DNA from 3 places in the Sinorhizobium sp. BG8 genome. Region 1 is predicted to be linked to each of the others. Evidence: riboswitches for the same ligand, from Rfam matches in the RefSeq annotation. Region 1 holds a riboswitch; each other region holds the start of a gene.
The links. Region 1 has a riboswitch for cobalamin ahead of F3Y30_RS15620 (CbtB-domain containing protein). Riboswitches for the same ligand answer to the same signal wherever they lie in the genome.
Positions count from the first base shown of each region.

Region 1 (2,257 bases):
ACCTCGTTCGAGACGAAGACGATGCGGCCGGGCGCCTGTTGCAGTTGCGACGCAAGTCCGGCAAAGGCCGCACTGACGTCGCGATTGTCGAGCATGAGGTTCGTCACCCAGAGCGTCAGGCAATCGACGAGCACGGCGCGATCAGGTGCGGCAACAGTCGCGATGGTCTCCGCCAGCTCGAGGGGTTCCTCGTGGGAGACCCAGTCGGGGCCGCGCCGTGCCCGGTGCTGATCGATCCGCGTCCGCATCTCATCGTCCCAGGCACGTCCCGTCGCGATGTAGTGCATGGCAAGGCCGCTCGAACGGACCAACCCCTCGGCAAAGGACGACTTGCCGGAACGCGCACCGCCCAGAACCAGGACGGCCCCGGGCGATACGCTGGTCATCAGGCTGCCTTCGCAATCTTCTCGTTGGCAAGGCCAAGCGACAGGCCGAGAACGATCCAGAAGAACAGCGTCGTGGCGAGTGCGGCGACTGCGAACTCGGCTCCGAGGACTGCCGGTACCGCACTTGCGATGTCGGTCGGCTGCGGTGCACCATAGACCTGTGGCGCGGCGATGAGCACGACACCGGCGATCTTCGCGACAAGGCCGCTCTTGAGGCACAGCAGATAGATGCCGACGGCGGAAAGAACGACCGTCGCAATCCACCAGACCTGCCGATCTGCAAGTTCTGCGGCCGGGAAGCCCGGCAATTCAGGAGGCAGTCCGATCGCCGGAAGCATATGGACTGCAAGCCAGCCGCCCGCGCCCCACAGCGCGCCGTTCGAAAGGGTGATTGCATTGCCGGTTACGAGGCTGACGCCCGCGAGCAGCAGGGCAAACCCGGCACCCGTCACCAAATTGGCGAGAAGCGTTCCGGAGAAGCGGCTCATGCCGAACATGATGCCTCCCTCTTCTTCTTCGTGGCCCTCATGCGCATAGGCGGGAGTCACCGGCGAGAAGTAGGAGACTGCTTCGCCGATGATCGCACCCAGGGACAGGCTCGAATGCTCCTGCACTTCGCCCGCGGCGGGCGCAGGCTCCTTGCCCTCGTATTCCTCGGCATGGAGGATCAGCGGAACGACGCGAAACTCCTGGGCGGCCGTCATCAGCACGCCAGAGAACAGCCCGGCCACCAGAGCGGCCAGGAGATATTTGACGATCATGATGGAAACTCCTTAGTGGCAGGGAAAGCCGTAGGAGTGACGGGTGTCGTGCGCCGTGTCGTGCAGAACAGACGAATTGGCGAGCCCCGCCCCGAACACCAGGAAGCCACCGATCAGAAGAGCGGCGAGACCGGCGAGCAGACGATCGTTGAGAGAAAGAGAAAGGGTAGACGTAGTAGACGCAGCCATGACAACCTCCGTGCTGGCAACGGGGAGAACCCCCAATCGGGCACCATGCCCTTCATTGGTTGGCAGGTCTCCTGGCTCGCGGCGTCAGGTGCGCGAACGCACCGGCGGGACTTCCTCGCCTTCCCGGGTGTGATCGCATTGCGAAAGGCGGACGATTCGTAGAAAAAGAGGCGTCCAGCCCGGTTTATCACAATGCCACCCAGTGGCTTTTCCGATGATCCGGTTTGGCCAACCCGGGGACACCATGTCTCCGCGCCGCCTTTCCGAAACGCCGGATGGAAATCCCTCGCCACTCTACAGTCGCGGGGTCGGCTGTGATTGCAGTGCCCGATATGGGTCCACCCTCTCACATTCCCATTTACTCTCCATTCCGTTTCCGGATCGGAGAACCATCCAATTGATTGGATGATTATGCCTGCGTGGGTCGGAAGTCAATCGACACCGCGCGCCACCGCCTTTGCCGATAGCGCCTGAACCACGCTCGTCATCCCGAGCGTCAGTACCCGGGAATGACCATCACACTGCCGCCATAGGCTGGGCCGTCATAGTAGCCGTCGACAGGACCCTCGTAGTAGCCGTCGACCGGACCTTCGTAGACGTCGTAGCGGCGATCGTAGGCAGGAGGTTCCCTGTAGGTATTGCGCCGGGCGACGAACTGCGCCGATTCGCGAAGTGCCCGGAACTGCCTGCGGCTCAAATATCCGTCAGCAGCAAAGCCGTTGGAGGATTGCCACCCCGCAATCGCCGACCGCGTGCGCGGCCCGAAGACGCCGTCCGCGCCATAGGTCTCGAACCCGAGAAGGCTCAGCCAGCGCTGCGCCTGCACGCGATTACCCGGAGAGAGATGAGCCTCCCGGCTGTCGACATAGGCCCGTGCGGTCTCACGCTTGCGCAGCGGCGCGGTCGCGATCACATCATTGG
Region 1 is NZ_CP044011.1:3,308,659-3,310,915, forward strand. Features, by position in the region: gene cobU (bifunctional adenosylcobinamide kinase/adenosylcobinamide-phosphate guanylyltransferase) at 1-386, opposite strand, end outside; gene F3Y30_RS15615 (CbtA family protein) at 386-1,147, opposite strand; gene F3Y30_RS15620 (CbtB-domain containing protein) at 1,160-1,336, opposite strand; cobalamin riboswitch at 1,380-1,745, opposite strand; gene F3Y30_RS15625 (peptidoglycan-binding protein) at 1,833-2,257, opposite strand, start outside.

Region 2 (2,257 bases), 140 kb from region 1:
TCGACCTCAGGAATCCCGCCGAGCCGGGCGTACACTGATCTTCCGCAGCGCCGGACGCTCTACCCCTGCCAGCGATCCTCGTAGATGAGTTCATCGAGTTGCAGGCGCTGGCGCCAGCCCTTCACCGCAAGCTCCGGCTCCCGGTAGAGCTCGTTCACATACCCGACGCAAAGCCAGGCGACGATCTCGACGTGCGGCGGGATGCCGAGGAGCGAGCGGATGTCGGCGTCGTTGAAGATACTGACCCATCCGACCCCGATCCCTTCCACACGGGCCGCGAGCCACAGGTTCTGCACCGCACACACGGTGGAATAGACGTCCATGCGCGGATTGTGGGTGCGGCCGAGGATGACCTTGCCGCCGCGCGTCGTATCGCAGGTGACGCAGATGCTGAGCGGTGCTTTCAGGATACCCTCGAGCTTCAATGCCCGATAGCGGTCGCGCTGCTTGCCGGTGAACATCGCGGCCGCCTCGGCGTTGGCGCGCTCGAAGGCGCGGTGGGCCTCGGCAAGCACGTCGCGGCTGCGAACGACAATGAAGTTCCACGGCTGCATGAAGCCCACCGACGGCGCGCTGTGGGCAGCGCCAAGCAGGCGGCGCAAGAGGTCGTCAGGCAGCGGATCGGGCAGGAACTGGTCGCGCACGTCCCGCCGCGTTTCGATCGCGCGATAGACGGCACTTCTGTCGGCAGCCGAAAAGGCTCCCGCACGGACCATCTGGTCCTCCGGATGAGGTCGCATCGTCTTCTCCCCAACAATGCACGACCTCCCACCGTCCGCGTGGGTTCGGTCCATATTGTCCGGCCGGTCTTCTGGCTTCGGATCGACCGACTGAACCTGCCTTCCCGGTCAAAAGACCAGTGGCGTGCCATGAAGGAGCAAGTCCCTTCATGCGGTACAGCCGTCCCCGTCACAGCGCTGGGCGCGCTCCGGACCTGGCACCGAAGCACCGCACCGGATTCCCGATTCTCCCGCCTTTCGGCAGGCACCTGACGGCGGAATATCTACACGGGTCCAATTCCGGCTCAAGCCTCGGAAGCGGCGTCCGGATGTCGTTTCGGCGGGTAAGAAGCGACAATCCGGACGCCGCAGGCGTCGGTTCGTGAGTGTCTCTCGAAAGTCGACACCTGCTTCGGGAGAAGACCCGCGGCAAATCGGGAGAATCGCAACGCGCTTTCAGGCGGCTCTTGCGCTCTTGGCCGCAGCCTGCTCGGCCGCCCCTGCAAGGATCGCCCGATTGCGGCCCGCATTCTTGGCCGCATAGAGCGCAGCATCGGCCGTCACCGCGATTTCGTGGGCGCTCTGCCCGTGCGCCGGATAGCAGGCAATCCCGGCACTACTTCCGACACACAGCATCTGCCCCTCGAAGGCGACCGGCACCTGTGCGTCGCGCACGAGCCCCTCGGCGATTGCCAGCAGCGTCTCGCGCCCGATGTCCCCAGGCAACCACACGGCAAACTCATCGCCGCCAAGGCGCGCGACCGTTCCCATCATTCCGATGCGCTCGCGGAAACGCGCCGAGACCGTCCGCAGCACCTCATCGCCGGCCGCATGGCCGTGGCGGTCGTTGACGGCCTTGAACATGTCGAGGTCCATGGCGAAGATCGCAAAGGGCTTGCCCGGCGTGGTACCGAGCGCCTTCCTGATGGTCTTGTCGAACCCCGCACGGTTCTGGAGCCCCGTCAGTGGGTCGTGGACCGCCAGGTACGAATGGCGCGCCTCGCTTTCCTGCAGCGCCTTCACGAGCTTGGAGAATCCGTGGGCGATGAACGTCATGACAGCGATGAAGGCAAGGACAAGGACGCCGATCAGCGGGGTCGCCAGGCCCCACACATGCGTGCCGGGCCGTGTGGGCCGCCACGAGGCGACCATGGGGTTGTAGTCGTCCCCGCCGACGGCCGTAAGCAACAGTTCGGGGTCGGGATCAACGATCGCGGAGAAGCCCAGTTCGGAGAGCCCGAGCCTGGTCGAGGCGCTTTCGAGCATTTCTCCCGAAATCGGCTTCACGGTCACCATCAGCACGGGTTCGTTCCTGACCGCCGGAATGATCAGCGACCGCGGCACCACTGCCTGCACCACGACGATGCTCATGGCGCCGTCGATCATCCTCAGCCCCGCAACGTGAATGTTGGGAAGGGCCGGCGACAGGAAATTGTGGTGGCTTGCGTCCCGTGCGATCTGCCAGCCGCTTTCGCTGGGGATGAGCGCGGCATAGTAGGCGCTTGTGGCGCGGGCGGTCAGGTCGCTGACCCATTGCA
Region 2 is NZ_CP044011.1:3,172,394-3,174,650, forward strand. Features, by position in the region: gene F3Y30_RS14990 (DUF2865 domain-containing protein) at 1-38, shown strand, start outside; gene bluB (5,6-dimethylbenzimidazole synthase) at 60-740, opposite strand; cobalamin riboswitch at 784-1,007, opposite strand; gene F3Y30_RS15000 (diguanylate cyclase) at 1,176-2,257, opposite strand, start outside.
Region 2: linked by a shared signal. The riboswitch ahead of bluB (5,6-dimethylbenzimidazole synthase) and the one ahead of F3Y30_RS15620 (CbtB-domain containing protein) in region 1 are both predicted to bind cobalamin.

Region 3 (2,257 bases), 1.7 Mb from region 1:
CTGTTCACCCGAGCGGGAGGGGTTCGAGGCAACGTTCCGAGATATTGCGGTCGGTCCGCCGATCGAACGGAACCTCCACGCAGAGTAAGCGCAAAACGTGTGAGACTGGCTCGCCTGCGAGTGCAGGCCGCTCGTGACCGAGGGCAGTGGTATTACCCATCCGCAGTCTTTGCGTCCGGATTGCGGCGGAGCTATTCGATTCTTGCATGCCTAATTTGCAATCGAATGCCTACCGCATGTGCGAAATAATGCCTATTTGAGCGTCAAGTTGAAAAGGAGAAGAAAAATGAACATTCGTCAGAAGATCGTTGAATATGCAAAGCTTCGCAAGGCTGTCCGTGAACTCCAGTCCATGGACGACCACGTGCTGAGCGACCTCGGGATCTCCCGTTCCCAGATCCGCGCTGCCGTCTACGGCCGCTGATATCGCGAGAAGTCGCAGCCGGTCACAACTGGCAAGCGCCTCGCCGACCGCCAAACCTCCGGCCAACCGGAGGTTTTTTTATGCCCGGTTGTCGGATTGCCCGACCCGGATGACGTCGTAGAGCGCGCCCCCCCGAGGCTCCGGGCCCTGCCGACGCGCGGAAACCATACGGCGCCATCTGCGGCCCGGGTCCTTCGCTATGGTCCCTCTATATGCGTGAAAAGAAACCGGAATCCTGTCTGCGACCTTCGCCGATACGGCTTGACCTCCGCCATGCCGGGCCGTTATGTGGTCGGCGACGGTTCCCCGACGATGACTCCGACGGGATTAATAGGGAACACGGTGCGGAAGACCCGAATGGGACCAAGACCGTGGCTGCCCCCGCAACTGTAAGCGGATTGTCGCCCATCCTCGTGACGCATCAGCGTCATGCCACTGCGAGTTGAAGATCGCGGGAAGGCAGATGGGAGGCAGATATCCGCGAGCCAGGAGACCTGCCGTCATGAGTTCACTCCAATGTCACGGGCGGGGATGCCCGGAACAGGATACGCCATGACCCACTTTTGCGCCGCCGTGCGCCTTGCTGCTTCTGTTTTTCCCCGTTCGTTGACTTCTTCAACCACGCAAATCGCGGACTGACATTGCCTGTCCGTGACCGAGCCGGTCCGCTTCGTTCGCGGCCGGCTTGCCGATCTGGGGAGATCCACCTGTGAAAACCATTCTTAGAAAATCCGTTGGCATCAGCCTTTGTGCTGTATCCATCCTTTTGACGTCGATGGGGGCCTCTGCCCTGGCGGCCGAAACGACCTACCCGCTGCGCCTCGACAATTGCGGGCGTTCGGTGACCTTCCAGAAGGCTCCGGATCGTGCCGTTGCAATCGGCCAGAGCAGCGCGGAAATCATGTACCTCCTTGGTCTTCAGGACCGGATGGTCGGCACCGCGGTGTGGATTGGGCCGGTCATCAAGGGCTTCGAGGAGGCCAATGCCAAGGTCGAGCGACTTGCCGACAACGATCCGAGCTTCGAGAGCGTGGTTGCCAAGAAGCCCGACATCGTCACGGCCCAGTTCCAGTGGCATGTGGGGCCGGAGGGTATCGTCGCGAAACCCGAGCAATTCGAGGAACTGGGTATTCCGGTCTACACCTCGCCTGCCGATTGCATCGGCAAGGACAATAGCGGTGGAGGCGATGGCGTGCGCCACACGGTCTTCACCATGGACCTGATCTACCAGGAAATCGCCGACCTGGCGCAGATATTCAATGTGCAGGAACGCGGCGAGAAGCTGGTTGCGGGGCTTAAGGCCCGCGAGGATGCGGCACGCAGGAAGATCGCTTCGGCGAACGGCAAACTCTCGGCCGTGTTCTGGTTCTCGAGCGCCGAACTCGACATCGATCCCTACGTCGCCGGCAGGAACGGCGCGCCCGGCTACATCATGTCGGCCCTCGGCATCCAGAATGTCATCGACAGCGAAGAGGAATGGCCGACCGTCGGATGGGAAACCGTCGCCAAGTCCGACCCGACGATCATCGTTGCGGGCAAGATGGAGCGCCGCCGCTTTCCGGCGGATGACGTCGAGGTCAAGCGTCAGTTTCTGAAGTCCGATCCCGTTGCAAGCCTCATGTCCGCGGTGAAGAACGGCCATGTCGTCGAAATGGACGCCCAGGCAATGAACCCGACGATCCGCACGATCGAAGGCATCGAGGTTCTGGCCGACGCGATCGAGAAATCCGGTTTGGGCCAGTGACCGGTGTGACCGCGTCATTGTCGCGGACAAGCGCCACGGTTCTGGCGCTTGTCCTGCTCGTTGTCGCGCTGTGGCTTGGCGCGGCAATC
Region 3 is NZ_CP044011.1:1,632,652-1,634,908, forward strand. Features, by position in the region: gene F3Y30_RS07510 (DUF1349 domain-containing protein) at 1-88, shown strand, start outside; gene F3Y30_RS07515 (DUF1127 domain-containing protein) at 287-424, shown strand; cobalamin riboswitch at 707-941, shown strand; gene F3Y30_RS07520 (ABC transporter substrate-binding protein) at 1,200-2,168, shown strand; gene F3Y30_RS07525 (iron ABC transporter permease) at 2,165-2,257, shown strand, end outside.
Region 3: linked by a shared signal. The riboswitch ahead of F3Y30_RS07520 (ABC transporter substrate-binding protein) and the one ahead of F3Y30_RS15620 (CbtB-domain containing protein) in region 1 are both predicted to bind cobalamin.